DNA from 3 places in the Streptomyces sp. NPDC001502 genome. Region 1 is predicted to be linked to each of the others. Evidence: riboswitches for the same ligand, from Rfam matches in the RefSeq annotation. Region 1 holds a riboswitch; each other region holds the start of a gene.

Region 1 (9,909 bases):
CCCGGCGGTCGCCGACGACTCCGGCCTCTGCGTGGACGTCCTGCACGGCGCCCCCGGCATCTTCTCGGCCCGCTGGGCCGGCACCCACGGCGACGACAAGGCCAACCTGGACCTGCTGCTGGCCCAGCTCGGCGACATCGCCGACGAGAACCGCGGGGCCCACTTCGCGTGCGCGGCGGCCCTGGCCCTCCCGGACGGCACCGAACGCGTCGTCGAGGGCCGCCTCCTCGGCACCCTCCGCCACACCCCGTCCGGCACCGGCGGCTTCGGCTACGACCCGATCCTCCAGCCGCAGGGCGACACCCGCACGTGCGCGGAACTGACCCCGGCGGAAAAGAACGCCATCTCCCACCGCGGCCAGGCCTTCCGCGCCCTGGTCCCCTTCGTCCGCGCCCTCCTGGGCTGACGCAACAAGGCCTGGCCTCCCGAGACTCGGGAGGCCAGGCCTTGTCGTACTGAGTACGCCCGGTCGGATTCGAACCGACATACATGGCCACCTAAAGGCCACCGCTCAGCCGTTGGCGTACGGGCGCGCGCCAGAGACACTCTACTGCGCGTCACGCCCTGCACGGGAGCGGATTCAGTGGCCGCGCAGGCCTCCCCGGCACCAGGTGTTGGTGATCGCATGACAGTTGGGGCACAGCAGGCGCAGATTCTCCTGGCGGTCGTCGCTCCAGTCGCCGTTCACGTGGTCGATCTCCAACGTCATGGGTAGCCCGCCCCACTCGGGCGGCGTTCCGCACATGCCGCAGAGCTCCGGAACCCCGACCTCGCGAAGCGCCCGCCGCAGCAGGTGCGTGCGTGTTCGCCGCTTGCCGTCATGCTTGATCAGGATGTCCGACGCGGGCTTCATCGGCATGGTCCCCGGCTTGCCACGTTGGTGTGCTTGCCCGAGGAAGTGGGAAGTGGAGAGGCCCTCCTCGGCGATCCGCTGCTTCAGCGCCTTGCGATGGGTCCCGGGCCGGGCGTGGCCCAGGCGCCGGAAGACCTCCGCCAGCGAGTGGGACGACGCGACCGCCTCACGTAGCGCTTCTCGGTCCGGCGTGTCGCGGCGCCCGTGGTCCCGACGTTCGCGCGTGCGGCTTCCTTCTTCGCTGCTCATCGACGGCGCCCCTTCGCGCGGCCGCGGTAGGTATCGGTGGTCGAGTGGCAGTTGGGGCAGAGCAGCCGCAGGTTCTCGGGAAGGTTGTTCCGCCAGTCGCCGTCCACGTGATCCACCTCCAGCGGTAGCGGGTGGCCTCGCCAGGTCGGCGGTGTGCCGCACATCCGGCACACCTCGGGCACGCCCAGTGCGGCGAGTGCCTGCTTCAGGTGCGCGCTCTGTGCACGCCGGGCGTCCGGTCCGTGCTGCTTGACCAGAAGACTCTCCGGGCTGCGTCGGGTCTTGGGACGTCCGGCAGGAGAAGGCAGCTGGAAATGGGAGGTGTCTATGCCGAACGCCTTGACCCGCCTGCTGATATGGGTGTGGTGGCCACCCACGACCTCCAGGCCGAGATGCCGCAGTACCTGGCACATGTTCGTCGAGTCGGCGACCGCCGCCGTCAGGATCTCCCTCGTCCACTTGACGGCTTCCGCTCGCTCGAAATGGGACGTGTCCACGCCCAGCTTCCGCATGCGGTCGTGCAGATAACGCCGCGAGCCGCTCTTCGGGTCGACCCCCAGCTTCCCCAGTGCCTCCGACAGCGTGCGCGACGTACGCGCCGCCTCCGCGAGGCGTTCCTTCGTGTACGGGCTGATCGGCACCCCGGCCCCTCCGTTCCGGCCACGCGTTCGTGGCCTCGCACGGATCAACGAACCGATATGCGGGTAGTTACGTCCGATAAACGGAACGGCCCGCACCGGATGGTGCGGGCCGTTCCGGTGGGGCGGGGGTCAGAGGCCCAGGTCTTTGATGATCTTGGCTACGTGGCCGGTGGCCTTGACGTTGTAGAAGGCGTGCTCGACCTTGCCCTCCTCGTCCACGACCACCGTGGAGCGGATGACCCCGGTGACCGTCTTGCCGTACAGCTTCTTCTCGCCGTACGCGCCGTACGCCGTCAGCGTCTCCTTCTCCGGGTCGCTGACCAGGGTGACCTTCAGGTCCTCCTTCTCGCGGAACTTCGCCAGCTTCTCCGGCTTGTCCGGGGACACGCCGATGACGTCGTAGCCGTGTCCCGTCAGGAAGGACAGGTTGTCCGTGAAGTCGCAGGCCTGCTTCGTGCAGCCCGGGGTCAGCGCGGACGGGTAGAAATAGACGATCACCTTGCGGCCCTTGTGGCCGGCGAGCGAGACCTCGTTGCCGTCCGCATCGGGCAGGGTGAAGGCGGGGGCGGTGTCGCCCGGCTGGAGTCGCTCGCTCATCGTGACACTCTCCTCGGGAGGGGATCGGTATGCCATGAGACTAAGCTGACAGACTGTTCATGGCGGACTACGCCCCACACGACCACGACGACGACGGAGGCAGCGCGGTGCCGGAAGCCAGGACCCCCGCACAGATCGAGGCGGACATCGTCCGCCGCCGTGAGCAGCTCGCCGAGACGCTCGACGAGATCGGCGTGCGCATGCACCCGAAGACGATCATCGGGGACGCGAAGGCACGGGTCGCCTCGACCGTCGACCAGACCGCCGGGCGGGCCTTCGCCACGGTGAACCGGATCGTGACGGATCTGCGGGACGGTCTGCGCCACGACGACGGGGCTCCGCGCGTCGACCGGATCGTGCCCGTCGCGCTGGTCGCGGTGAGCCTGGTCGGGCTGCTCGTGGTGTCGGCGCGCCGCAAGCGCGGATGACCCTGAGCGGTACGGGACGGGCGCGGGCAGGTAGGTTCGGGGCGTGAGCGAGAACACCACCCACGACAAGCTGCCCATTCGCATGCTGCACGACCGCGTGCTCGTGAAGTCCGATCTGCCGGAGGGCGAGCGGCGCTCGGGCGGCGGCATCCTGATTCCCGCGACGGCCGCGGTGGGCAAGCGGCTGGCCTGGGCCGTGGTGGTCGCGGTCGGGCAGAACGTCCGGACGGTCGAGCCCGGTGACCGGGTGCTGTACGACCCCGAGGACCGTGCCGAGGTCGAGGTGCGGGGTGCGACGTACGTGCTGATGCGCGAGCGGGACCTGCACGCCGTGGCCGCGGAGCGGCTGGAGGGGTCGGAGGACTCCACCGGGCTGTACCTGTAGGTCCGGGTGCAGGTCCGGGTGCAGGACTGAGAAGGGGCTGGTGGCGCAGGTCACCGGCCCTTTTCGCTGCCCTTTGCTACGGTGGAGGAGAACCCGACGAGACGCGCCGTACCGGGTACGACAAGACGACGCACCCCGTATCGCTCGATGTCTCGGAGGTGCCGTCATGGCATGGGTTCTTCTTCTCGTCGCCGGTCTGCTCGAAGTCGGCTGGTCGATCGGCATGAAGTTCACCGACGGTTTCACCCGGCTGTGGCCCAGTGTGTTCACGGGTGCCGGGATCGTCGCGAGCATGGTGCTGCTGTCGTACGCGGCGAAGACCCTGCCCATCGGTACGGCCTACGGGGTGTGGGTGGGCATCGGCGCCGCCGGCGCGGCCGTGCTCGGTATGGCGGTGCTGGGTGAGCCCGTCACCGCCGCGCGGATCTTCTTCATCTGTCTGCTGCTGGTCGCCGTGGTGGGGCTGAAGGCGACCTCCGGTCACTGACCGGAGGTCTGCCCCGGCTACTCCAGGAACGCCGACGGCGGGCGCAGGCCTTCCGCCGGGCCTCCGTCGCTGCCCTGTGCGCTGCCCTGGGTGCTGCCTTGTGTGCTGCCTTGTGTGCCCTGGGTGGTGCCGCCCTGGTCGCTGCCCTGGGTGGTGCCGCCGTTGTCCTGGCCGCCGTTGTCCTGGCCTCCGTTCACCGGGCCGCCGTTGTCCTGGCCGCCCTGGTTCTGGCCTCCGTTGTTCTGCCCGCCTTGGTTGCGGCCGCCCGTCGAGTTCGACGGGGAGGGCCGGGTGGAGCGTTCGGGGGTGCTGGGCGAGGGTTCGCCGGGGGTTTCCTGCGGCGGGTTGGATTCCGGGCTGGGCGGCGGCGGGGGCTGGGCCGCGCCGGGCTGGAGTTCCAGGTCGAAGTCGACGGGGTCGGTGCCTTCCAGGGCGGTCTTGGTGTAGGCGGCCCAGATCCGGGCGGGGTAGCCGCCGCCGCCGATGCGGGCCTCGCCGAGGGCGCCGTAGAGGGATTCCAGGGTTCCGGTGTCCGGGTCCTGGCCCATCATCGAGATCACGGTGACCAGGTCCGGGGTGTAGGCCGCGAACCAGGCCGAGCGGTCGAGTTCGCCGGTGCCGGTCTTGCCCGCGGCGGGGTGGCCGGCGGCGAGGGCGGCCGTACCGGTGCCGTTGTCCACGACGCTGACCAGCATGGACGTGGTGGTGTCGGCGGCTTCGCGGCTGATGGCCTGGGTGGGGGTGCGCTGGGGGAGGCCGATGGTGTCGCCGCCCTTGGTGATCTTCTCCAGGAAGGTGTAGGGGGTGCGGCGGCCGTGGTCGGCGAGGGTGGCGTAGGCCTGGGTCATGTCCAGGACGCTGGCCTGCAGGGTGCCGAGGGCCATGGCCGGGCCGGGTACGAAGTTGGGGGTGTTCTCGGGGATGCCGAGGTCGATGGCGGTCTTCTTGACCTTGCCGGTGCCGACGTCGACTGCCATCTGCGCGTAGACGGCGTTGACGGAGAGGTCGGTGGCGGTGTTGACGGTGATGTTCCCGTAGGAGACCTGGCCCTCGTTCTCGGGGGCGAAGCGGATGCGGCCGCCGACGACCGGGCGTTTGTTGTCGCCGTTGTAGATCGTGTTCGGGGTGATCCGGCGGCCGTCCTGGGTGCGGGAGTCGTTCTCGACGGCGGCGGCGAAGACGAAGGGCTTGAAGGTGGAGGCGACCTGGTAGTCGTGGCGGGTCGCGTTGTTCACGTACTGCTTGGTGTAGTCGATGCCGCCGTACATGGCGAGGACCTTGCCGGTGGCCGGGTCGATGGAGACGCCGCCGGCCCGGACCAGCCGGTCGGCCTTGCGCTTGTCGGGTTGGAGCTTGTCGACCATCTGGTCGTTGACGGCGTCGACGAGGGCGTTCTGGCGGCGTTTGTCGATGGTGGTGGTGATGCGGTAGCCGCCTTCGGCGAGGGTTTTGTCGTCGAGGATGTTGTTGTCGACGATGTAGTCCTTGATCGCTTCGACGAGGTAGCCGCGCTGGCCGGACAGGCCGGCGGCGGCGCGGACCTTGCCCGGTTCGGGGAACTGTGTCGTCGCGCGTTCGGCGGCGGGCAGCCATTCCTTCTTGACCATGCCGTCGAGTACGTAGTTCCAGCGGGCGAGGGCGCGGGGGCGGCTCTGGGGGTGGGCGACGACGTCGAAGGCGCTGGGGGAGTTGAGGAGGGTGGCGAGGTAGGCGCCTTCGGCGGTGGTGAGTTTGCCTACGTCCTTGCCGTAGTAGGCCTGGGCGGCGGCCTGGATGCCGTAGGCGTTGCGGCCGAAGTAGCTGGTGTTCAGGTAGCCCTCAAGGATGTAGTTCTTCGACTTCTCGCGACCGAGTTTGATCGCGATGAAGAACTCTTTGACCTTTCGTTTGATCGTCTGTTCCTGGCCCAAGTAGTAGTTCTTGACGTACTGCTGGGTGATGGTCGAACCGGACTGGGTGCCCTTGCCGGTCGCGGTGTTCCAGGCGGCGCGGAGCATCGCCTTGGGGTCGACCGCCCGTTCGGAGTAGAAGTCCCGGTCCTCGGCGGCCAGTACGGCCTCCTGGACGCTCCGGGGGATCTGCGACAGCGGCACGTTGACGCGGTTGACCTCGCCGTCGCGGGCGATCTGGGAGCCGTCGGAGTAGAGGTAGACGTTGGACTGCGCGGTGGCGGCGGCGTTGGCCGGCGGGATGTCGACCAGCAGGTAGCCGGCCACGAGGGCGCCGCCGATCAGCAGGGCGATGAGCAGGATGCCGCCCAGGACCACGCGCCAGCTGGGAAGGAAGCGGCGCCAGCCGGTTCTCCTGCGCCGCGCCTTCTTCCCCGCTCCGCCCTGGTGCATCTGCTGAGCCTGCTGTGCCTTCTGTGCCTGCTGTGCCTGCTGTGCCTGCTCCGGCGGTGACGGTTCTGCCCGCGGCTGCGGTACGTCGGGCGGGGTGTCGGGGTCGCGAGGGGTCCAGCCCGGGGGTGGTGACTGGTCGCTCATCTCCAGGACTCCTCGACGCCGTTCAAAATATCCACTTCTGTACCTCATGGTGTCTACCCGATGGCCGCTGATTCCGCTCCGGACGGGCATAAATCGGTCGCGTGGCTCGCCCCTCCGCACTAAGCTCGCGCGCTTTGGCCGACGTAGGAACGACGTGGGAAACGGAGGGATACGGTGCGCCGGAGAGTGCGTCGCGCAGTGCGCGGCGGAGCGGGTGACGGTGCGAATGACGGTGCGAGTGGCGGAGTGCGTCGCGCAGTGCCTCGCGGAGCGCGTCGGGCGGTGGGTCTCCACCTGGCCGTCGCGGCAGGCGGATTCAGGCGCTACGCCACCTACGGGACGGCGACCGCGGCCGGGGTGTTCACCAACACCGTGTTCGGGTTCATCGTCGCGTACACGTACATCGCGCTGTGGGACGAGCGGCCCGGACTCGGCGGCTACGACCAGTCGCAGGCGCTGACCTTCGTCTGGGTGAGCCAGTCGCTGCTGGCCGCCGCCGCCCTGATCGGCGGCGGCTTCCAGGAGGAGCTCCAGGAGCGGATCCGGACGGGCGACATCGCGGTCGACCTCTACCGGCCCGCGGACCTCCAGATGTGGTGGCTCGCGGCCGATCTGGGCCGGGCGGGCTTCCAGTTGCTGGGCCGCGGGGTGGTGCCGCTGGTGGCGGGGGCGCTGGCGTTCCCGCTGGCACTGCCCGTCGATCCGCTGCGCTGGCTGCTGTTCCTGGTGTCCGTCCTGCTGGCGCTGGTGGTGAGCTTCGCGCTGCGCTACATGGTGGGGTTGGTGGCCTTCTGGCTGATGGACGGGGCGGGGGTCAACGTCATGGCCACCGTCGCCTCGATCTTCTTCTCCGGGATGCTGCTGCCGCTGACCGTCTTCCCGGGCGGCTTCGGCGAGTTCGTCCGGACCTTGCCGTGGGCGGCGATGCTGCAGGTGCCGATGGATGTCCTGCTGGGCAAGCACACGGGGGCCGGGGGCGCGGCCGAGGCGCTGGGCTTCCAGGCCGGGTGGGCGCTCGTACTGCTGGGAACGGGACGGCTGTTGCAGTCGGCCGCGACACGGAAGGTGGTGGTCCAGGGTGGCTGAGGCCGAGGCCGGTGCCGCGGCCGGGGCCGGGGTGGAGGCGGTACCGGCGAGGGCGCGGGCGCGGGACGGGGAGCGGGATGCCGCGGCGGGCGGGGCGCCGCGCCGCGGCCCGGTTCTGGAGGGGCTGCGCGGCTACCGGCTGATCGTGGGCATGTGGATCCGCTCCACGATGACGTACCGGATGTCCTTCGTCCTGACGACCGTCGGGCAGGCGGCGATCACCCTCCTGGACTTCGTCGCGATCGCCGTCATGTTCTCCCACGTGGACGCCCTCGGCGGCTTCACGCTGCCCGAGATCGCGCTGCTGTACGGGTCCTGCTCGGCCTCCCTGGGTCTGGCGGACCTGCTGCTGGGGAACACCGACCGGATCGGCGCCCGGATCCGCGACGGGTCGCTCGACACCATGCTGGTGCGGCCGGTCCCGGTGCTCGCGCAGGTCGCGGCGGACCGCTTCGCGCTGCGCCGGCTGGGCCGGATCGCGCAGGGGGTCGGGGTGATGGGCTGGGCGGTGTGCACCCTGGACGTGGACTGGACGGCCGGGAAGGTGCTGCTGGTGCCCGTGATGGTGCTCGCCGGGGCGGCCATCTTCGCGGCCGTGATGGTGACCGGGGCGGCCTTCCAGTTCGTGACCGGGGACGCGGCCGAGGTGCAGAACTCCTTCACCTACGGCGGCTGCACGATGCTGCAGTACCCGCCGACGGTCTTCGCGAAGGACCTGCTGCGCGGGGTGACCTTCATCGTCCCGCTGGCCTTCGTCAACTGGCTCCCGGCGCTGCACGTGTTGGGGCGGCCCGATCCGCTGGGACTGCCCGGGTGGGTCGCGTACCTGAGCCCGCTGGTGGCCTTCGTGGTGTTCCTGCCCGCGTCGCTGGCGTGGCGCGCGGGAGTCCGTTCGTACCGAAGCACGGGGAGCTAGAGCTGTGGCGGATGCGCTGATCTCGTTGGACGGGGTCGAGAAGGTCTTTGACGTACGGCGCCGGGTGAGCCTGATGCGCCGGGAGAAACGCCAGGTCAGGGCGGTGGACGGGATCAGCTTCGAGGTCGCCCGGGGCGAGATGGTCGGCTACATCGGGCCCAACGGCGCCGGGAAGTCGACCACGATCAAGATGCTGACCGGCATCCTGACGCCGAGCGGCGGCCGGCTGCGGGTCGCGGGCATCGACCCGGCGCGGGAGCGGATGCGGCTCGCGCACCGGATCGGGGTGGTGTTCGGGCAGCGCACGACGCTGTGGTGGGACCTGCCGCTGAAGGACTCGTACGGGCTGATGCGGCGGCTGTACCGGGTGCCGCGGGCGCGGTTCGAGGAGAACCTGGAGCGGTGCGTGGAGCGGCTCGACCTGGCCGAGCTGCTGGACGTACCGGTACGGCAGTTGTCGCTCGGGCAGCGGATGCGCGGGGACATCGCGGCGGCGCTGCTGCACGATCCGGAGGTGCTGTACCTGGACGAGCCGACGATCGGGCTCGACGTGGTGAGCAAGGCGAAGGTGCGGGGCTTCCTGCGGCAGCTGAACGAGGAACTCGGTACGACCGTGCTGCTCACCACGCACGACCTCCAGGACATCGAGCAGCTGTGCGAGCGGGTGATGGTGATCGACCACGGGCGGCTGATGTACGACGGACCGCTGGGCGGGCTGCACGCGGCGGGGGCGGTGGGGGAGAGCGAGCGGACGCTGGTGGTGGACCTGGAGCGGGAGCTCGCGCCGATCAGTGTGGCGGGGGCGCGGGTGGTGAAGGTGGAGGGTCCGCGGCAGTGGCTGGCGTTCCCGGCGGGGGCTTCGGCGGCGCCGCTGGTGGCGGCGGTGGCGGCGGACTATCCGCTGGTGGACCTGTCGGTGCGGGAGCCGGACATCGAGGACGTGATCGCGCGGATGTACGCGGGCCGCGGCTGACGCCGGCCCGCATCGCCTGAATCAGGGGAAAGCCGGGGACGATCCGGGGGCGATCTCAGGGGCCAAGTCGTACAACTCGCCGACAACCCTGCATAGTCTGGTCCACATGAGTGACGAGCGGCCGGAGAAGCCGTTGCCGGAGCTGAGGGCGTCGGACGCCGACCGGGACCGGGTGGTGGAGCGTCTGCGGGACGCCGTCGCCGAGGGCCGGCTCGACATGGAGGAGTTCGAGGAGCGGCTGGACGCGGTGTACAAGTCGCGGACGTACGCGGAACTGGAGCCGCTGACGCGGGACCTGCCGGCGCCGGCGGGCGGGCCGGTGGCCCGGCCGACGGCGGCCGCCGAGCCCTGGACGGGCCGGATCGGCGGTGCGGGCAGCTCGGCGACGGCCGTCGCGGTGATGTCGGGCTTCCAGCGCAAGGGCCGGTGGACGGTGCCGGCGCGGTTCGACGCGGTGGCGTTCTGGGGCGGCGGCGAGCTGGACCTGCGCGAGGCGGACTTCGCGCAGCGCGAGGTGGTGATCAACTGCGTCGCGGTCATGGGCGGCATCCAGATCACGGTGCCGCCGGGGGTGGAACTGGACGTCCGGGGCTTCGGCTTCATGGGCGCGTTCGACCAGCGCGACAACCCGGGCCCGGCCGAGCCGGGCGCGCCGCGGGTGGTGGTGACGGGCTTCGCCTTCTGGGGCGGCGTGGAGATCAAGGTCAAGAAGCGCAAACGGCCCCTGGACGGCCCCTCGCTCCGCAAGGAGCTGTAGCCCCTCGGCCCTTCGGCTCCCGCCGGGGTTGCCGGCTCCGGCGGGTCGGCT
Region 2 (9,909 bases), on a different contig from region 1:
CGCCCACGGCCCGGTAGCAGTGGAGCATGCGCCGTACGCCCATGCCGGGATCCACGACGACGGGCACGGCTCCGACCCGGAACAGCGCGAAGCAGAGGGCGAACAGCTCCGGCCCGGGTGGGGCCATCAGCACCGTCCTGGTGCCCCGGGTGATCCCGGCGCGCCGGAATCCGCGGGCCAGCTCCTCGACGCTCTCCTGCAACTCGCCGTAGGTGAGGGTGGCGTAGCTGCCGGAGCCGCGGCCGTCGGGGTGGATGACGGCGGGCTTGCCGGGAAAGGCGCGGGCGTTCCGCTCCAGCCACCCGGCCACGCTGTCCGTGCCGGTGGCCGGCTGCTCCACGGCGGGGCCGCCGCCGGTCGGTATCGTCTGCGGCACGGGGCTCACCACCCCTCGGGCCGGTAGAGGGCACACGCCGCGCTGGGGCCGGCGCCGACCGACACGAACAGCAACTGGTCGTGGTCGTCGTGGCGTACGCCCTCCAGCGCCCGGAGGTAGCCGAGGACCGGCGCCGCGGTGTGCGGCTCTCCCTTCGCCCCGGCGCCGTCAGCGGTCGCGGACGGGCCGATCACCAGCGTCCGGTCGAGGTCGATGCCGATCTCCTGCGCGTAGTCGGCGGCGGCACTCGCCGCGAACTCGCCCAGCCGCTGCGCGTGGTCCGGCTCGCGCCGGACGGTGATCGTGGTCCGCCCGTGCCGGCCCATGGTGTCGGTGTCGAGGTAGCCCTCGACGTCGGTGGGCCGGTCGGCGGTGTAGTGGCGTACCGGCCCGAATCCGGCGTGGGGGTCGGCACTGCGCTCCAGCAGGAGGGCGCCGGCCAGGTCCGCGTACGGGTAGTCGGGGTCGCGGTCCGCGTCGCCGCCGGGATGCACGTCGGCAGCGGTGATCAGGAGCCGTTCGGTGCTTCCCGTCTCCAGCAGGGCCTGGCCCGCCTGGACGGCGTTGAGTACGCCGCAGGCTCCGTTCATCAGGTCGAAGGAGAAGCCGGCGGCCGGTTCGGGGTCCGCGATGTAGTCGAGGTTGATGCCGACCTCCTTCTGGACCAGGGCCGACATGGCCGGTTCGAAGGTGTTGTGTTCGCGGTAGACGCCGACGTTGATGAGGACGCCGATCGAGGATGCCGGCACCTGGGCCCGGGCCAGGGCGCCTCGGGCGGCGCGGCCCGCGAGGTCCACGACGGAGGCCGGGGCGGACGCCGTGTCGTCGGGCAGGGCGGTTGCGGCTGCGGTGATGACCATGCCCATGGCTCAGACCCCCACGTTCGTCAGCGTCGCGGACAGGGCACCGGTGACCACACCGGAGGCGGCCGGCACCAGCAGGTACTTGGCCCCGGGGCGGGCGCCGCCCGCCCTGAGGTGCTCGCACAGCGTCAGGAAGTGCGAGGTGGTGGCGGTGTTTCCGTACCGTTCGACCACGGAGAGGGAGTCAGGCATGGGGGCGGCGAACTCGGCCTCCGCCGTCTGGTTGACGTAGTCGATGAAGCGGGTGCCGACCTGATGCTGGATGACGTGGTCGAACTCCTCACCGGCGAACGTCCGCCCCCTCTTGGCCAGGAAGTCCCCGTGGAACCGCGGCCACAGCTTGAGCCGGTCGCGGTTGTGCATCTTCTTGTTGTCCGTGTAGAGGGCGATGCCCGGGTTGCGGTCGCTGGGCATGCCCATGCACAGGTGGGAGTACTCGGAGCAGGTCATCAGCTCGATGTAGTGGATGCGGTCGGCCGCGTCGGCGGAGACGTCCAGGACGACCGCGGCCGCCGAGTCCCCGACGGACAGCGAGGCGAACTGCGGGTCGTAGGAGTCGGTCATCTCGCGTGCGGCGGTCTGCGCGACGCGGGTGGCCTGCTCGCCGCTGACGACCAGGCCGCGCCGGACGGCACCGGAGCGGATCATCCGGTCGAGCAGCCACACGCCGGTCATCATTCCGGCGCAGGCGTTGGAGACGTCGAAGTGGATGGCGGAGCGGGCACCCAGCTCCCCGGCCAGCATCGCGGCGAAGGACGGCTCGAAGGTGAAGCGACCACCGTCCTTGAAGCGGGTGATCGAGGCCGAGAGGACGATGTCGAGGTCGGCGGCCCCGTAGCGGGAGGACTCCAGCGCGTCCCGGGCGGCGGACAGGGCCATCCCGAACGAGTCCTCGCCGGCCGCCGGTTCGGGGTCGTACACGCGCCGTTCGGTGATCCCGGTGATCTTCTCGATGTCCGCCTCCCCCAGCCCCGGGACCAGGGCGGCGAGTTGAGGAGTGGTCTGGACTGTTGCCGGAAGGCAGACGCCTAAGGCTTCTATTCGGCTGTATGCGGTGGTGCTCATGTGTGTGGCTCTCCGTGGCGGTCCGCCCGGGGCATGGGAGTGCCAGGGCGGTGGTTGACAGAGGGATTCAATGGGCGTCCGGGGAATAACGGACAGTCAAGTTACCGTAGCGTACGGAGATGTCGACGATGTGTCAGGGCTTCACAAATAAGGAATATGTGGTCGAATATCGGCCACCCGTCGCGATTTGTCGCCGCCCGCCGCTGCCGCGACACCAAGCAGAATCCGAGCCTCCGCCCCTCTCGGCGGCGCTCACGCCCTCGAAAACCTGTCCGGAACCACTCGGTCCACCTCGCAGGGCGTGACGGCCGCGACGATCGCGCACGGACCAACCGGCCAAACTGGTGATCGATTTCCGGCCGCCGGGTGGGTATGATCGCCGGCAGCAAGGCCGTAGCGCAGAGGTCGTCGCGCCCACGCATCGAGCTGGAGGACGTCGGTTCGAATCCGACCGGTCTTGCGTCTACTTCCGCAGTTCTCCCTTCAAGTCGTGATGGACGCCGGGCACCGGCGAATGAAACCGGTGGAGTGGTGATGACACAGCCGACACCCGTACGGTGCCCCGCGATCGAGCACCCCGACCTGCCACCGGCCGACCCGGCCGGCCTCGACCCGCTGCTCGCCCGGCTCGCCGCGGACCGGTCCGTCGAGACCGACGAGACCTTCCCGCTCGGCACTCTGCGCACCGACGGCCGCGTCGACCTCTGCAAGCAGGGGCTCGGCCCGGCCGGCGCGGCCCGCCTGCTGCCGGCCGCCACCGCCTCCGCCCACGCCAGGCACCTGCTCCTCGGCACCAACGCCATCGGCGACGCGGGCGCCGGCACCCTGGCCGAAGCCCTCACGGGCGACCACGGGCTGCACACCCTCTACCTCGGCTGCAACCGGATCGGCCCGGACGGGGTGAGCTCCCTCGCCGGCGCCCTCGGCGACGACACGACCGTCCGCGCCCTCTGGCTCAAGCGCAACCCGCTCTTCGGGGACGGCGCCCGCACCGTGGCCGCGCTGCTGCGCCGCAACACCGCCCTGCGCACCCTCGACCTGGTCAACACCGGAATCGGCGCCGACGGCGTACGCCTCCTGCTCGACGCCCTGCTGGAGCGCGAGCAGCCCCTGGAACGGCTCTTCCTCGGCGGCAACGGCCTCGGCCCGGACGCCGCCCCGCTGCTGGCCGCCCTGATACGCGAGGCCGGGGTACGCGAGCTGTACGTCCCCGCCAACCACCTCGGCGACGAGGGCGCCGCGGCCCTCGCCTGCGCCGCGGCCGACTCCGCCCACCCGGTCCGTCTCGGGCTCGGCGGCAACGGCATCGGCGCCGCCGGAGCGCGGAGCCTGGCCGCCTCCCTCGGCGGCATCGAAGGGCTCGACCTCGGACGGACCATGTCGGAGCGCAGCCTCGGCTCCCCCGGCAACGACCCCGGCGACGAAGGGGCGTACGCCCTGGCCGCGGCCCTCCCCGGCAGCCCCCTGCGCCGGCTGGAGCTGCGCCACACCGGCCTCACCGGACGCGGTGCGAAGAGCCTGCTCGCGGCGGTGCCCGCGGACAGCCCGCTGGAGTACGTCGGGCTGGGTCCCGGCCTGCCCCGACGCGTGAAGCGCTCGTTCACCGAACGGCTCCGTCCCGCCCGGGCGGCCCACCCGGACCTGCTCGCCATCGGCAGTGTGTACCGGTGAGCGGGGAGAACGCCGAACTGCCCGGCGGCCTGCGGCCGGAGAACCGTCTGGCGTGGCGGCGGATCCGCCGCCACGCCGTGCCCGGCTGGATGATCGAGCAGGCCACCGCGCACCGGCTGGCCGGTGACTGGCGGGCGGCCTGCGCGGCCGCCGCCGTGGACGTCGGCTTCGAGCTGCCCGACCTCGCGGCCCGTTACGGCGCCTCCGTGGCCGAGGCGGTGTCGGAGGACCTGCGGTACCTCGCCCCGGACCTGCTGCGCTGGCACCTGCCCCGCTACGGGGGCGGCCGCACCACCATCGCCACCGACCTGCGGATCCTGCTCGCCTCCTACGGCGGCCCCGGCGGTCCGACCCTGTCGGTCACCACACCCCACATGAGCGAAGGCCCGCAGCGGCTGCGCCTGCACTGCGCGCCGGTCACCACGAAGAAGTGGAACGTGTACACCGGGCGCGGCTTCGCCGCGGAGGACTGGACCGCGGTCCGGCCGTTCTGGGACGCCCGCCGCGCGTCCGAGCTGGGCGCGCGCTTCGCCGACCCGGACGGCCTCGCCGAGCGGATCGCCGCGCTGCGCGCCGCAGGGGACACGGTCGGGGCCTATGCGGCGGCGGGCATCGAGTGCGACCTGAGCGTCCCCGCTCCGCAGCCCTACCAGCGCCCGACGGACCCGAAGGCCATCCTCGACGGGATGCCCATCGACCTCGGCCGGCTCGTACCGGAGGTGGCCCGGCTGGTGGCTGCGGGAGCGGGCGACCGCTACCGGATCGCGGCGAGCTGGCGCTCCTACCTGCTGCTGGAACACATCGGTCCCGACGGGCTCCGGGCCCGCGTCGTCGAACAGGCCGAGGCACTCGCCGTACCGGCCCTGCCCCGGTACGCCTGGCAGCGGCTCCCCGATCCCGAACTGGTCCGGACCGGCCTGATCTCCCCGCGCGAGCTGCACCCGCTGGTGTCCGCCGCGCTGTTCCCCGGCGCCGGGCCGGCCGTGGCCCCGCCCGTTCCCGACACGGGCAAGCCGGTACGCGTGCGCTGCCGCGGCGGATGGCACGAGGTGCGCTCACGCGGCGGCGTACTCGACGTACCGCACACCCCCGAGGAGCAGCGACGCGAGCGTGCCATGCGGGCGTTCGGCGGCGCGGTCTCGGGGTGCTTCGCCGTGCAGCAGAGCTGGACCACGGGCGAGGGGCGGCTGCCGCGCGCCCTGCGGGCCCAGCGGCACGAGCTCTTCCTGCGCATCCAGCACGGCGACACCCCGGGCGTGGTGGCACTGCTGGACGCGGGTATGGACCCCCGGATCCGGGACGCCCGCGGCCGCGGCCTGCTGCACACGCTCAACCTGCTCGACCACAAGGTGCTGCTGCCCCGGCTGCTGGCGGCCGGACTCGACCTGGAGGCACGGGACAACGGGCAGCGCACCCCGTTGCTGTCCGCGGTGCACTGGGGCGGCTCGGCGGATCTGGTCAGGGACCTGCTGGCGGCCGGCTCCCGGACCGACGTCACCGACGAGATGGAACTGTCGCTGTCCCAGGTGATCCGCCGCTACAGGCGCACCGACCTCACCTTCCTGCGGGACCGCGTCGACGAGGAGTTCCCCGGCATCGGCGCCGACTGGTACGACGAACACATGGAGTACCGCGAGGACGACGAGGACGACGAGGAAGAGGACGACGACGCGTGAGTGCGACCCAGCCCCAGCCACAGCCCGCCCGAGCCCTGGCGGCCGCCGACGCCCTGGGTGCACGGCTGGGCGCCACCCGTACCGAACCCGCCAGCAACCCCCAACTGGAGGCACTGGCACTGGCCGTGACGGCCAACCAGCCCGTCCTCCTGTGGGGTGAGCCGGGCATCGGCAAGTCCGCCGGCATGGAGCAGCTCGCCACCGCGCTCGGCGTGCGGCTGGAGACCGTCATCGCCAGCGTCCACGAGCCCTCCGACTTCGCGGGGCTGCCCATCGTCGGCGAGGACCCGGCCACCACGGGTGTCCCCATGGCCCCGCCCGACTGGGCGGTCCGCCTTGCCCGTACCGGCCACGGGCTGCTGTTCTTCGACGAGCTGTCCTCCGCCCCGCCGGCCGTGCAGGCGGCCCTGCTGCGCGTGGTCCTGGAGCGCCGGGTCGGCAGCCTCGAACTGCCGGCGGCCGTACGGATCGTCGCCGCGGCCAATCCGCCCGCCAGCGCCGCGGACGGCTGGCACCTCAGCCCGCCGCTCGCGAACCGCTTCGTCCACCTCGACTGGACGCACGACCCGCGGACCGTGGCCCGCGGCATGGCCGGCACCTGGCCCGAGGTGGCCATCCCGGCCGTCGATCCCGCCAAGGCCTCCGGTTCGGTCGCCCGGGCCCGCGGCGCCGTCTCCGGCTTCCTCACCGCCCGGCCGGGCCTGGTCCACCACATGCCGGCCGAGGCCGCCGGACGGGGCCGCGGCTGGCCCTCCCCGCGTACCTGGGAGATGGCCCTGCGGCTGCTGGCCACGGGATACGCGGCCTCGACGGGCCGGGAGGCGCTGGCAGCCGCGCTCACCGGCGCCGTGGGCGAAGCCGCCGGGATCGAACTGCTCTCGTACCTCGAACACCTCGACCTGCCCGACCCGGACCGGGTGCTGGCCGACCCGGACGCCTTCGCCCTGCCCGAGCGCGGCGACCGGCAGCTGGCCTTTCTCATCGCCGTGGTCGCGGCCGTGCAGAGCGAGCTCACCCGCCCCCGGTGGGAGGCGGGCTGGGTGGTCCTCGCGAAGGCCGTGGACGCGGGCGTGCCCGACGTCGCCGCCCGCGCCGCCGCCGACCTCGCCGCGATGCGCGACCTCGACTGGCCGGTGCCCGCCGGCATCGACGCCTTCGTGGAACTGCTCCAGCTGTCCGGCTCGCTGCCGGGCGGCAACTGAGCCCGGTCCGCCGTGCGCCCGGAGCTGGACCGAGCGAAGCTGCTGGCAGCCCGTTACAAGGCCGCCGAGACCCGTCCGTACCTCGCTTCCGCGCTGTACGCCCTGACCGTCGTCCCCTCGGCCGGGGTGCGCACCATGGGTGTGGACCGGCACTGGCGCTGCTACGTCTCGCCCGCCTTCGTCGAGGCGACCCCGGTCGTCGAACTGGCCGGGGTGTGGATCCACGAGGTGGCGCACCTGCTGCGCGACCACCACGGCCGGGCCGGGCGTCTGCCGGCCGCCGACCAGCGCGATCCGGTCCGGGTCAACATCGCCCAGGACTGCGAGATCAACGACGACCTGCTGGCCGACGGGCTGGTGCTGCCCGAGGGCCGGATGGAGCCCAGGCTCTACGGCCTGCCCACGGGCGGCCTGTTCGAGACCTACCTGCCGGCGATTCCCCCGACGCTCCACGGGCCGGACTGCGGTTCCGGTGCGCACGGCACCCCCGGACCCTGGGAGCTGGGCGAGGACGGCGGCCCCGCCCGGGTCGGCCCGGTGGAGGCCGAGGCGCTGCGCCGGCAGACCGCCGAGGCCGTACGGGCCCACCGGCGCACCCGGGGCCGGGTCCCCGAGGGCTGGGCCCGGTGGGCCGAGGAACTTCTGGAGCCCTCCGTCGACTGGCGCCAGGCTCTGTCGGGAGCGGTCCGCGAGGCCGCCGCCTGGGCGGCCGGCGCGGTGGACTACACGTACCGCCGCCCCTCGCGCCGGACACCCGCGCTCGGCGGCCGGGTGGTGCTGCCCAGTCTGCGCAGGCCGCTGCCGCGGGTGGCCGTCGTCATCGACACTTCGGGATCGATGGGCCCGGACGACCTCGCGGCCGCCCTCGCCGAAGTCACCGGCGTCCTGCGGGAGGTGGGCGTCGGCGGGAACCGGGTCGCCGTCCTCGCGTGCGACGCCGACGTGCATGCCGTGACCCGGGTGCGCAGTGCCGGCGAGGTGACCCTGGCCGGTGGCGGGGGCACGGACATGCGGGTCGGCATCGGTGCGGCCCTGGCCCTGCCCGACCGGCCGAACGTCGTGGTCGTGCTGACCGACGGGTACACGCCGTGGCCGGAGGAGACCCCGTCGTGCCGGCTGATCGCCGCACTCATCGGCAACTCCCCGCCCGCGCCCCCGCCCTGGGTGGAGACGGTACGCGTCGACCTGGCCGTGTGAACCCAAGTGACGTGCCTCCGGCGGCCTTTGCCGGCACGGCACCGGCGCGGCACCGGCGCGGCCTCCACAGCATCTCCAGTCACCCTCTGTGTTTAACGTCCCGTGATTTGGTAACAAGATGTAGTGACAGGCAGTCAATACTCGACGAAAGGCAGGACCATGAATCTCGTCAACGTGCTCATCCTCGTCGCGGTCCTCGCACTTGTCGGCCTTCTGATCGCGGCCCCCAGCGCCACCGTGCGGCGCAACCCGTTCCCGGGCCGGCGACAGCGGGCCGGCCATCGCCGCTCGGGCGCTCCCCGGTCGACCCGGGTACCCGGTCAGCGGGGCATCCGGCACCACGCGCCCTGACCCCGGGCACGGCGGCCGGCCGTCAGACGGATTCGGTGGCGAAGAGCTCCAGGTGGGCGCAGTGCGGGCAGCGGTACGCCTCGATGCGCCGCCGGGGCTTCCCCAGCCGTTTGGCACCGCCGAACATGCCGCGTTCCAGCGCCCCGGCGATCCAGCGCGCGTACCCCCGGGCCCCCTCCCCGGCGTCCTCGACGAATCCCGGCTCCAGGCCGACGCCACCGCAGTACGTACATCTCATCGCGTCCACGGGGCGAGTGTAGGAAGCGGGCCGCGGCGCCGGCGACCGGGGTCGGCGCCGCGGCCCGTGAGGAACTTCACCGCGGAGGATGTCTCCGGGCCGCGGAGCGCGTTGCTAGATTGTCCGGCGGCCGGTCCACGGCCCCGGACGAGATGCGCCGTACCCGGTTACGCACGACGACGCGAGGTGCCGCACGAGCGGCGCCGTCCGCTGTCCGCACCCGGGCAGCGTCCTCGTCGAGCAAGATGGGCCGTACGTCATGACCGTGCCACTCACCCGCAGCCTGTACCGGACGACCGCGCACGCCGCGGGGGGACGTACCGGATCCGTCCGCACGGACGACGGACGCCTGGACGTCCGCCTCGCCCCGCCGCGCAAGAAGGTGCCCGGCACCACCAACCCCGAGCAGCTGTTCGCGGCCGGTTTCGCCGCCTGCTTCACCTCCGCGCTCGCGGAGGTCGCCGCCGAGTTCGGGGCGGACGCCTCCACCGCGCGCGTGGCCTGCGAGGTCCGGCTCGGCACCACGGACACGCCCGCGGGCTACGGCCTCGCGGTGGCGCTCACCGTCAGCCTGCCCGGGTGGCGGGCGGCGGACCTCCAGCCCCTGCTGCACCGGGCGGACGCGGTCTGCCCGTACTCGCAGGCCGTACGCGGCAACGTACCGCTGACGCTCCTGGCCGTGGAGGAGCCCGCCGAGGACACCAAGGACGCCGAGGCCATCGAGCCTGCCGCCGATGACCGCGCCTGAGCCCGGGCCGGCCGGGCATGTCCCGGACGGCCCCGGCGTCCCGGTGCCCGAGCACGGTGCCTGGCTGCGGCGCGGCATCAGCCGCAACGGCGGACCCCTCGTCGAGGACCGCGAAGTGGTGTGGCTGCAGGCCGGGTCGTACTACGCCGACAGCCGTGGCTTCGCCGGTACGACGTCCTTCGACGGCTCCCAGGTGCACTTCCACCACCTCACGGGCGAGCCCGGGGAAGACGCCGGCACCTTCCGGTGGGACGGTGCGAACCTCGTCGAGCGGGGCACCAACCCGGACGGCGGCACCTTCCTGGAGATCTGGACCCCGCTGCCCGCCGCCGACGGCGCCTGCGGCTCCTGGTCCGGCCCGGACCACCACGTGGTGCGCGTCGGCCGCCACGTGGTGCATGTCGATTCCCGTGCCGGTACGTACTGGCGGCTGTAGCCCCGGGTGGTGGCCCGGGGCGGCGGCGCACCGTCAGGGCAGGAGACCGGCCGGGAGGTATTCCGCGTACTCCGAGGCCGGCCGGC
Region 3 (9,909 bases), on a different contig from region 1:
TTCCACTGTGGATGTGCGCTCATGTCCCCGTGGTCCATTACTGCCCTCGCATGCATTGTTGCCGTGCGCGCCGGGGAGTATGCCTCCCGCCGCACCGGCAGCCGGCCGGCCGACTGCTGCGGTCAGTCAACCGGTCACCTGCGTCGAGGCGCATGAGCAACTGCTACTCACCCAACTCGCGACATCGGCCCGCGTCCACGAGATGCGACAAGCTCGCCGTCCGCTACGAGGCCGCCGTCACGATCGCCGTCATCAACGCATGGCCATGACCTCGCTCGCCAAGCCGGGCCGGCGGGAAACCCGGTATCGATGCAGGTGGCCAGGCATTTGGCCTGTGGCGCATGCATCAGCCCCGAAGACGCGACAGGCGCCCGGCTCGTCGTGTGTCGCCGGAGCCGGCCCGGCGCCAGGCGTTCCGGCTCACGACAGAGGGCGCTGATGTGGTCCTGGTCGGCTACTTCTCTGCGAAGCAGAAGGACTTCGACACGCTCATGTCGTCGGCCGCCACAGAACCGGCAGCGCGTGGCGCGCGGGTCGCCGTGCAGATCGTGCAGCGACGAGGCGTTTCGGACGGCGGGGTCCGGAAGATGACTCTGCCCTACTCCTCGCGGACCCTGCTGAGTTACGGGAAGGTCCGCGAGGTGGCTCAGGCCTGCGACCAGGCCAACGCTGACGCAGTGGTCTTCGTCGCCACCTTGGCCGAGCGCCGGCGGCGCACGCTGACAGCCGTGCTCGGCCCCCCGCCGTGAGTCTTTCCGACGTCCTGGCTGCCGGCTGACCGCTCACTCGAAGTGGCCTTTTGCGCAGGACCTGGTACTGCCGTGGCTTTGCGCGTGGCTCACTCGTCCGGGCAGATGACGAAGAGAGGGAAGGCGAGCCGGCGGGGCTGGTTGCCGATCTCGTCGAGTGCGGCGCGGATCTCGTGAAGGTGGCCGGTGGTCATCTGCAGTGGGGGTTCGTGGGGCTGGTAGGTGGTGCGGACCGGGTAGTCCACGCCCGGTTCGGTGGTCATCTCGATGTGACAGCCCATGACGTGGGTGACCGGTCTGCGTTCGCAGAACTCGATCAGCCGGTCGATGGTCCGGGCGAAGGCGTTCCGGTCCTGGATGTAGAGGCGGCCCGGATAGACCGTGTCGCCGGTGAGCAGGAACCCGGTCCACGGGTCGTAGAACGTGACGGCTGCCTCGTGGTGCCCGGGGGTGGCCAGGCAGTCGAGCCTGCGGCCTCCCAGATCGACGCTCGCCGTGGCGGTGGGGTTCTCGTCGAATCCGAAATACTTCCAGGCCGAGGGGAGTTCTGCCGAGACCACTGTGGTGTCGGGACGGTCGGCGAACTGGCCGTCGCCCGCGATGTGGTCGCCGTGGGCGTGTGTGTGCAGCACCAGCAGGTGGTACTCCTGGCGGGGGTGGCGGGCGAGCCAGCCGTCGACGAGCTGGTCCACCACCAGACGCAAGGGGAAGAACTCACTTGACGCTGTGGCGCCGGTATCGATCAGCACTGCCCGGTCGTTGCCGAACAGCAGGAACAGGAACGGCGCTTCGTAGTTGATCGCCATGTTCTGCCGCAGGATGACGGTGTGCTCGTCGTACTCGTAGACCTGGATGTCCGGGTCGGTGTTGTGCTTGGACGAGGGCGAGCCGTGGATCCAGCGGACGTCCAACTCGCGAGGCCGAGAAGCCGGGCCGTCGAAATCGATGAAGGATGTACCTGCAGCCATGACGCCTCCTGAGTGCGTCGTCTTGGCGGGCCGGGTACGGCGCACATCTCGTCCGGGGTGGGCACCTACGGGCCTCCGCCGCGACGCTACCACGAGAATGATCTACGGCTCTGCTGCCCGGCATCTGTGGCTGAGTGCTCGCGCTTCCTACCGACCGGATGTCCGGAAGGCAACACCGGTCCCCTCCCGCAGCAGGTGACTGCCACCGGGTGACCGGGTCTCCACGTGGTCAGAAGGGCACGACGGATTGCGTGAGCGCAGCCAGAGCGGCCTGCGGCCGGATACTCTTGCCGGCCAGGCCGGGAAATCCGCCCCATGCGAGGCATCCCCGCAGGTGTCCGACGAACGGGGCGGTCCCACCGCGCCCGCGGTGAAGCTCCACGTCCGCGAAGGGTCCGGGGAGGCGGACGGTGTCGACCGGCTCCGGCTGCGCGTCGCGGGGGTTCGCCTTGAACGACGGGCCAGGACCGATCGTCAGGTCCAGCGGCGCATTCATGCCAAGACCATCCCTCTCCTCGCGGGCCCACCTCTCCGCCTCGGCGACAGCCTCTTCGAGGGGAAGGACGACGAGGGGATCGAAGTGCGAGAGGTACATGAACGGGTACTTCTCCGGGACGTGGACGATCTCGTGCCTCTTCGGCTCCGGGCCGTGCCTGTTCGGGTCGTGGCGGAACTTTTCCGCACTGCCGGACAGGTCCACTGAGCCGACGACGAGATAGAAGGCGCGCAGCGAAAGCGGCAGGCGTCCGCCCGTGAGCCTCTCCACCCTCTTCACGGACCGGAGTGCGTCGCGCGGGGGCGGGACGAGGGCGCGCGCCTTCTTGTGGAAGGGGTACGCCTCGGCGCGCAGCCTTTCAACGACAGCCTCCAAGCCGCACCGCACCCACTCCATCGTCTCCATTGCGACGGCCTCGGCCTGCGCGGCGAGCGCCTTCGGTGGTCTCCGGTCAAGCGCGGCCAGTTCCTCCCACACGCGCTCGTGCTCGCCGGCGCGATAGCGCTCGATGAGATCGCCAGCAGGTGGCTTCACCGTGCTCCTGGCCGCTGCCTTGCGCTTGCGCTTCCTCACACGAGCCGCGGCCTCGTCCACGATCCCGGGGTCGAGCCGGCCGAGGAGTGCTCGCGCCGTCGCGCCGAGCTCGCGGTCTTGCGCGGCCATCAGGGATCGTTCGATCCAGCGAGGCTCGGCAGTCGCCTGCGCGGGCGCGAGCTTTTCGAGTACGGTCCTGGCGGACTCGCTCCGGTTGTCGCCGGAACGGAGCGCCTGCTCCTCGAACAGAGGCGCCAGGACGTCAAAGGCACGCGAGGGGTCGGCGCGCAGCAGCGCATCGATCGCGATCGTCTGGCGATCGTGACGGTCGTACTCGTCGATCGGGACGCCCGCCAGCGACAGAGGCGAGGCTGCGGCTTCGAGGGCCTCCGGCGTCCCGATCTCAAGCAGGCTCTGCCCGGCGGTGGCAAGGAATCGCCGTTGCCGAGTGAACAGCTCGCGCAACGCGGGAACAGCAGGTGCGTAGCGGGCCTCGGCCAGGCGATGCGCGAGCCAGTGCGTGAGGCCTCCATCGTGGCCGTCCACCGCGGAGAACCAGCGCGTCTTCAGGAGCGCGTCGAGCAGCCCCGCGCCATCCTGAAGTGCCGGATGCTCGCTGAAGAGGCCCGCGCCCTCGGCTTGGTCGAAGCGGAGCTCGCCGGCGCTCACGCAGGCGATGAGGGCAGCGACCGGTATGTCCGCGATCTTGCTCTTCGGGATCTCGCCGGGAGCGAGTGACCGGCGACGGAGCATGTCGAGGAGGATCTCAGGCGACGCCGAGCGGAGGTCTCGCTTGATGATCTTCTCGGCGCGCCCCCGCATCACGAGCTCGAACGGAACGCGGTTGTGTCCGAAGGTGAAACCGCCGAGATCGATCCGCATCACTTCCAGCGCAAAGGACATGGCTGCGGCGGGCGCGACCACGGCGAGGACCTCGACGGCCGCGCTCAAGGCATCGGGACTGCCGTCCGTGAGCGCCGCCGTGAATGCCTCGCCCGTCGGGTAGCGCCGGACCAGAGGGCAGACGCCGCCCGTCCAGAGGCGACCGGCGAAGGTCTCGCCGACTCCGACACCCGTGCACGCCGCGGCCGCATGCAGTTCGGCAGGGTCGTGCGCGCTGAGCGCCTGGACGATACGGGAGTTGACGTCATCGATCAGGGCGGTCGGATCGACGTGCGCTGTTCCGGGATCCGCGGGCATGACCTGATTCCCTCCTTGCCGAGCCTCACCCGGCCGTGTCCTGGTGATCCACCCGGTCCGGCGGCCGCCTGCCGGGCCGCGGACGGCTCACATACTCCGTACGGACTTGGGCGGTCGGGCCTCCGCCAGGGGAGACGCGGCATTCCGCTTTCCGGCCAGCGCGGCGTAGAGGATGCCGCTCACCAGCAGCCCCACGAGGAACGAGACGTCGGCGCCGTCCATGGCTTCCGCGACCGGTCCGCGGAAGAAGGTGGTCGAGATGAACGGGATCATCGCGACCAGACCGATGACGTACGAGGCCAGGCCGCGCCAGGACCAGCGTCCGTAGATGCCCTGGTCGTCGAAGATGTCACGGATCACGTACCGACCCTTGCGGATGGCGTAGTAGTCGACGAGGTTGACCGCGGTCCACGGGACCAGGAAGTAGAGCATCAGCAGGACGAAACTGCTGAAGCCGGCCAGGTAGTCGTCGGGCAGGGACAGGGCCACCGCGAGCACCACCGCGCCGACGGATACGACAACGGCGGCCCGCAGGCGGCTCGTCGGCTGCTCCCGCCGGAAGGCGTCCACCGCGCTCACCGCTGTGAGCATCGCACCGTAGGTGTTGACGCCCATGACGCTGATCAGGGCCAGAGCCGATACCAGCACGACGAGTGAGCCGAAGCCCGCAACGATGCCGTTCCCGGTCCGGAGCAAGCCGGTGACGGCGTCGTCGGCGGGCAGACGGCTGCCGATGAAGGCGCCCAGGGACATCAGCCACACCGCGGAGCCGGCCGCACCCGCGTAGGTCCACCAGATGACGGAGCGGGAGTTGGCGTCCGCGGGCAGGTATCGGGAGTAGTCGGACACGTAGACGGCGTAGCTGATCTGGTAGCCGGCCGCAGCGGCGAAGACGGTCAGGAACGACGTCCACGGGCTGCCGGTCGCGGGCGCGGAGATCGGCGCGTCCCACCACTGAACGACGGTTCCGACGGTGAGTATCCCGAACACGAGGATGAGGAGCCCGGTCAGGACGCGTTGTACGAAATGGATCAGATCATGGCCCACCACGGCCAGCACGACCGACACCACGGCGAGGACGGGGTACCAGAGCCAGGGGCCGCCGCCGACGATCCGTCCCAGTCCTTGGGCCGCGAGCACGGTGTTGAAGACGTTGAAGCCCAAGTAGACGAAGATGACGGCCGTGAAGGGTACGACGGCCCCCCGGACCCCGAACTGGGCCCTGGACTGGATCATCTGGGGCAGGCCCATACGGGGGCCCTGGTTGGCGTGGACCGCCATGAAGAACGTGCCGAAGCAGGCGCCAAGGACCACGGCCGTCACCGACCAGCCCACGCTGAGGCCGATCGAGGGGCCGATGAAGCCGATCACGAGAGTGGTCAGGACGAAGTTGCCGGAGAACCAGAACGGGCCCTGGTGCCAGAGCCTGCCGTGACGTTCGTCCGGGGAGATGTAGTCGATGGAACGCGTTTCGGGGGCGGTCGGCAGGGTGCGACCGCTGCGCGGGGCTTGCTGGTCGTGCACGGGGGTCCTTTGCGCTCAGAGCCGGGAAGAGCGGCCACACCGCGACGGGGGCGGCTGCCGTGGAGGACTCAACCGTGCGCGGGAGCCCTGGCACATGAGCAAGCACTACTCATCCAGGCGCGATCGGGCCGGCCGAAGTCCTTCGCCGGTCGATCCGATGCTTGGGAAACGTTCGCGAACGTTTCAGGAGATCGCATCCTGGACGTCGGGTTCGTTGATTTCGACGCCATTCTGATGAACAACGACGAACAACGCCACGGGCCTGCATCGGTGGAGGGAAAGGTGAGCCGCATTTGAAATTCGATGCCGAATGACATGACAGTTCATCCCGGCGTTCAGAGGTTCAGTTGGGTAAGGGTCCGGTCTTCATGACGATCCTGACGCGGAATCACGCTCGCGGCGACGGGGCCGGCCCGCTCGGCGTGCTCCCGATGTCTGGACCAAGTCGTCCGCTGTCCGGGCTCCTTGCGCATGCCGAACGGGCTGCGCCGCCCACGCGATCTCGGCATCGTCAGGGGTGAAGACCTTTGCTTGCTCGCGGTCGGTTATGATCCGCTTGAGTCGCGGATACGCCGCCTGCTCCCGCGACGCCGCATATCCCCTCCGGCCCCTTCTTCGATGGTATCGAAGGAGAATTGCCGCACGGGGAAAGGCGGGCGAGGAGCACCGGAGCCCGCATGGCCGTGTTCTCCTTGCCGACACACCAACCCGGTCGAGCTCGTAAAGCGCTCGATCAGCTCAGGTTGCCGAGCGCGGCCGCGCAGACCGCGGATGTCCGCACAACCGGGCAAAGGCCAATCAACGGGGGGCCAGAGGAATGAACCGAAACCGTGTGCTGCAGCGTTGGCCGCTGGTCGGGCGCGAGGCCGAAATGAGGGATTTCGACGAGGTCGTGCCGGAACCCCGCAGCGCCGGTTTCCTGGTCTTCGGGCCGGCCGGAGTGGGCAAGTCCCGGCTGGCCGAGGAGTGCCTGGACCGTGCGGTCGCGCTCGGGTACCGGGTCGGCAGGGCGGTTGCCACAGCGGCGGCGGCGTCGGTTCCCCTGGGCGCCATCGCCCATCTGCTGCCCGACGGTGCCGATCTGTCCGACCCGGTCTCGGGGTTCGCCAGTGTGGCCAGGCTGCTGTCGCGGCCGGGTGCGCCGCGGCCCCGCATGGTGATCCTGGTCGATGACGTCCACTTGCTCGATGCGACCTCGGCGATGCTGCTGCGGCAGTTGATGGACGCCGGGGTGATCTTCCTGCTGGGAACGGTCCGGTCGGGAGAGGGCCAGGCGCTGGCGGTGACCGCGCTCGGGCACGGGGACGCCGTGCGACAGGTGGACCTCGCCGGGTTCGGCCGCGAGCAGGTCGTGACGGTGCTGGAACAGGTCCTGGAGGGGCCTGTCGGGAGGAGCGCGGTCAACCACCTTCTGACGACCAGTGGCGGCAACCCCCTCTACCTGCGGGAGCTGGTGGTGGGGGCAGTGGCTGCCGGAGTGCTGACCTGCGACGGCGAGATCTGGGACATGACCGCGGACCGGCTGCCGGGCACGCGGCGTCTGACCGATCTGATCCGTTCCCGGCTCTCCGTCGCCCCACCCGCCGGCCGACAGGTGCTGGACGTTCTGTCCCTGTGCGAACCGCTGTCCTTGGGCCACCTGGAAAGGGACGCCGAACCGCAGGTGCTGAGCCAGTTGGAACAGTCGGGGCTGATCGTCGTCGTCCAGGAGGAACGACGCTCAGCGGTCCGGCTGGCCCACCCCCTCTACGGAGAGGTGCTGCGCGCGGACATGACTGCCCAGTGCCGCAGGGACACCTTGCTGCGGCAGGTCCATCTGCTGAAGCGGATCGGGGCCCGTCGCCGGGAGGACGCGGTCCACCTCGCCACCTACAAGCTCGCGGCCACCGGCACGGCCAACCCGGCTCTGCTCGTACGCGCGTCAGCCCTGGCAGCGCACGCCCGCGAGTACCCCCGCGCGCTCAGTCTCCTCCGGGCGATCCCGCAGGAGCACCGGGGCTTCCGGATCCAGCTGCTGCTGGGGAAGACGCTCTACGAGGCCGGTGACTTCCAGCAGGCCGAGGACGTGCTGTCCCAGGCCGACGCCATGGCCACGACAGAAGAGGAAGTCCTGTCCGTGCTCCCGGTCCGGACACAGAACCTCATGTGGGGGGTGGGAGCGCCCTACGCAAGGCTTCTCGACGTCATCGAGTCCGCCCGTTGCCGGGTCACCAGCGCCTTCGGTCTCCGCGTCCTGCTGGTCAACGAGGCTGCCGGCGCGCTCACCGTGGGAGACGTCAGGCACAGCCTCGCCCTGAGCGAGGACCTCGAACATGAGGGCACGCAGGCGCCGGACGCCACGACATGGCTGTGGGCCGCCATGACGAGGTCCATGGCCCTCGCGGTCACGGGGCGTGGGGAGGAGGCCGAGGGCTGGATCCGACGTGCCATCGCTTTCAGCTCGGCCGCCGGCGAAACCCACTCCACGGCCACGCACGAGGTCGCCCACCGGGCGGTTCTCGTCCTGGCCCTGTCGGAGAGCGGTCGCCTGGCCGAGGCCCAGGAAGCGGGCGAGCGGGCCTTCGCGGGCCTTACGGACGCGAGTGTGACCGCGGACCGCCGGCTGCTGGCCTTCTATCTGGCGCGTGGCGCATGGGCCGCCGGACATCCGGCTCAGGCGCGGCGCTGGTTCGCAGAGGTGGTCCGGGCGTCCCGCCCGCACACCCCGGTGGTGCTGTCGATGGCATTGGCGGGTCTGGCGGCAGCCGCCGCGCTGCAGGGGGATGGCGAAGCGGCGGAAGCGGCCCTGGCCGAACGCGGTCGGCTTCCCGCTCTGGGGTTCTTCCCCGAAGAGAGACTCGGCGAGGCCTGGCTGTACGTCGCCCGCGGTGAGCTGACCCGCTCACGAGCAGTGCTCACCGCCGCCGCCCGGGAGGCGTTCGAGCGCGGGGAAACAGCGTCAGAAGCGGTTCTGCTGACCGATCTTGTCCGGCTCGGGGCGGCCGGGGAGGCTGCCGGGCGGCTGACGGAGATCGCTGCGGAGTGCCCCGGGCGCCTCCACCGGTCCCGTGCCGATCTTGCCGCCGCATGGGCCGCGCACGACCCCGACGGGTTGCTCGTCGCCGCCGACGAGATGGAGGCCATGGGAGCGGACCTGCTGGCGGCTGAGGCGGCGAGCACCGCCGCCTCCCTTCTGAGGGTGGCGGGGGAGACCCGCCGGGCCAGCGCCGCCGCCGTCCGGGCCGAGGATCTCGCGGCCCGGTGCGAGGGAGCCAGAACCCCGGCTCTCATGGCCCGTGAGGCTGTCGTACGGCTCACCGGGAGAGAGCGCGAAATCGCGCTGCTCGCCTCCAGGGGCCTGCTCAGCAAGGACATCGCCGCTGCACTGACCATATCCATACGTACCGTCGACAATCACCTGCAGCGCATCTACAACAAGCTCGGCATCACCACACGCAAAGAGCTGGCCGACCGACTGCTTCCATGAACCGTGATACGGCCGCACGAGCCGTGAGGGGCCCGTCAGGTGTGCCGGGCCGCAGTGAGCAATTCACGGAACTCTTCCATGAATTCCTCGCCGGCAGCGCCGCCGTCGAGGGGGAAGGGGTAGCTCGACGCCTCGGCGGAACCCAGCCACGCCGACCTGACGTGTATTCCGTGCTCTCCCGCACCGGCCTCCCGGTCGGACAGCCCGCTCACCATGGTCTGCTGAAGCCTCCCCACGAGGGCGACTCCGTGCCCCTCGGTGTGGATGATCGCAATGAGGACCAGCGTCTCGGTGAGAATGCAGGCCTCGATCAAGGGAACTGCCCCGACGTATGCTCCCCGCTGAAAGACTCCATTGTCCGAATACCGCGTTTCGCAGCACAGCCTCGTCGCAGCGCGGAGCTCCCCCAGCGAGTACCTGTGCACCGTGTCTTCCAGTAGCGGAAGGAGGCGTTCGTCGAGATCGGGGAGGCGGCACAGCCTGGTATGACACTCCCTCGGCTCCGCGCCGGCGACCACCCCCAGCCCCCATGGCGTGTCGAGGGAGAAATGGGAGAAGCGCACCATGAGGAACATGGACGACAGCCCGGCGGCGAGGCACACCGCCCCCATGACCGCATTGATTGTCTCGCCGCGCTCAATCCCTGACGCCAGGATTCCCAGCCCCACCGCGACAAAGGATGCAGGGCCGATCAGAGTAACTCCGCGCACGGCGAGGATCACCGAGAGCAGCAGGCTCAAGGAGAACGCCGCGGCAATCCATCCGATGGACCGTTCCATGCCAGGGCGGTAGAAGGCGGAGAAGGTGGCATATGCGGAGAACATTTCTCCCAAGAGAGCTGCCACTGCCAGAACGGCAACAGGGAACTTTCTTCTTCGCATGACGGAAACGCACTCCTCTGGATTGTTCCCGCAACCGCCGGTTGAGGGTTGGATGATGCCCTTCGACAGGCCCATGGGTCGGAGTTTTACG

What was found. Region 1 has a riboswitch for guanidine ahead of ACFY0D_RS39120 (multidrug efflux SMR transporter). Riboswitches for the same ligand answer to the same signal wherever they lie in the genome.
Region 2: another riboswitch for guanidine. It lies ahead of ACFY0D_RS11550 (Ohr family peroxiredoxin); the one in region 1 lies ahead of ACFY0D_RS39120 (multidrug efflux SMR transporter).
Region 3: another riboswitch for guanidine. It lies ahead of ACFY0D_RS32430 (MBL fold metallo-hydrolase); the one in region 1 lies ahead of ACFY0D_RS39120 (multidrug efflux SMR transporter).

Annotation. Positions count from the first base shown of each region.
Region 1 covers NZ_JBIAVW010000041.1:26,508-36,416, forward strand. The annotation lists gene rdgB (RdgB/HAM1 family non-canonical purine NTP pyrophosphatase) at 1-406, shown strand, start outside; tRNA gene ACFY0D_RS39090 (tRNA-Leu) at 461-533, opposite strand; gene ACFY0D_RS39095 (HNH endonuclease signature motif containing protein) at 581-1,102, opposite strand; gene ACFY0D_RS39100 (HNH endonuclease) at 1,099-1,743, opposite strand; gene bcp (thioredoxin-dependent thiol peroxidase) at 1,873-2,340, opposite strand; gene ACFY0D_RS39110 (DUF3618 domain-containing protein) at 2,448-2,768, shown strand; gene ACFY0D_RS39115 (GroES family chaperonin) at 2,812-3,153, shown strand; guanidine-III (ykkC-III) riboswitch at 3,219-3,288, shown strand; gene ACFY0D_RS39120 (multidrug efflux SMR transporter) at 3,320-3,640, shown strand; gene ACFY0D_RS39125 (transglycosylase domain-containing protein) at 3,658-6,126, opposite strand; gene ACFY0D_RS39130 (ABC transporter permease) at 6,409-7,212, shown strand; gene ACFY0D_RS39135 (ABC transporter permease) at 7,205-8,128, shown strand; gene ACFY0D_RS39140 (ATP-binding cassette domain-containing protein) at 8,133-9,101, shown strand; gene ACFY0D_RS39145 (DUF1707 domain-containing protein) at 9,208-9,858, shown strand.
Region 2 covers NZ_JBIAVW010000005.1:426,765-436,673, forward strand. The annotation lists gene ACFY0D_RS11500 (fatty acid CoA ligase family protein) at 1-376, opposite strand, end outside; gene ACFY0D_RS11505 (hypothetical protein) at 382-1,236, opposite strand; gene ACFY0D_RS11510 (3-oxoacyl-ACP synthase III family protein) at 1,246-2,304, opposite strand; gene ACFY0D_RS11520 (gala protein) at 2,839-3,975, shown strand; gene ACFY0D_RS11525 (ankyrin repeat domain-containing protein) at 3,972-5,651, shown strand; gene ACFY0D_RS11530 (AAA family ATPase) at 5,648-6,853, shown strand; gene ACFY0D_RS11535 (VWA-like domain-containing protein) at 6,866-8,050, shown strand; gene ACFY0D_RS11540 (hypothetical protein) at 8,210-8,401, shown strand; gene ACFY0D_RS11545 (hypothetical protein) at 8,424-8,639, opposite strand; guanidine-III (ykkC-III) riboswitch at 8,763-8,825, shown strand; gene ACFY0D_RS11550 (Ohr family peroxiredoxin) at 8,899-9,387, shown strand; gene ACFY0D_RS11555 (hypothetical protein) at 9,374-9,823, shown strand; gene ACFY0D_RS11560 (peptidoglycan recognition family protein) at 9,857-9,909, opposite strand, start outside.
Region 3 covers NZ_JBIAVW010000024.1:8,204-18,112, forward strand. The annotation lists gene ACFY0D_RS32420 (protein kinase) at 1-23, opposite strand, end outside; gene ACFY0D_RS32425 (hypothetical protein) at 384-749, shown strand; gene ACFY0D_RS32430 (MBL fold metallo-hydrolase) at 839-1,717, opposite strand; guanidine-III (ykkC-III) riboswitch at 1,729-1,796, opposite strand; gene ACFY0D_RS32435 (hypothetical protein) at 1,947-3,947, opposite strand; gene ACFY0D_RS32440 (purine-cytosine permease family protein) at 4,035-5,471, opposite strand; gene ACFY0D_RS32445 (LuxR C-terminal-related transcriptional regulator) at 6,289-8,937, shown strand; gene ACFY0D_RS32450 (hypothetical protein) at 8,973-9,893, opposite strand.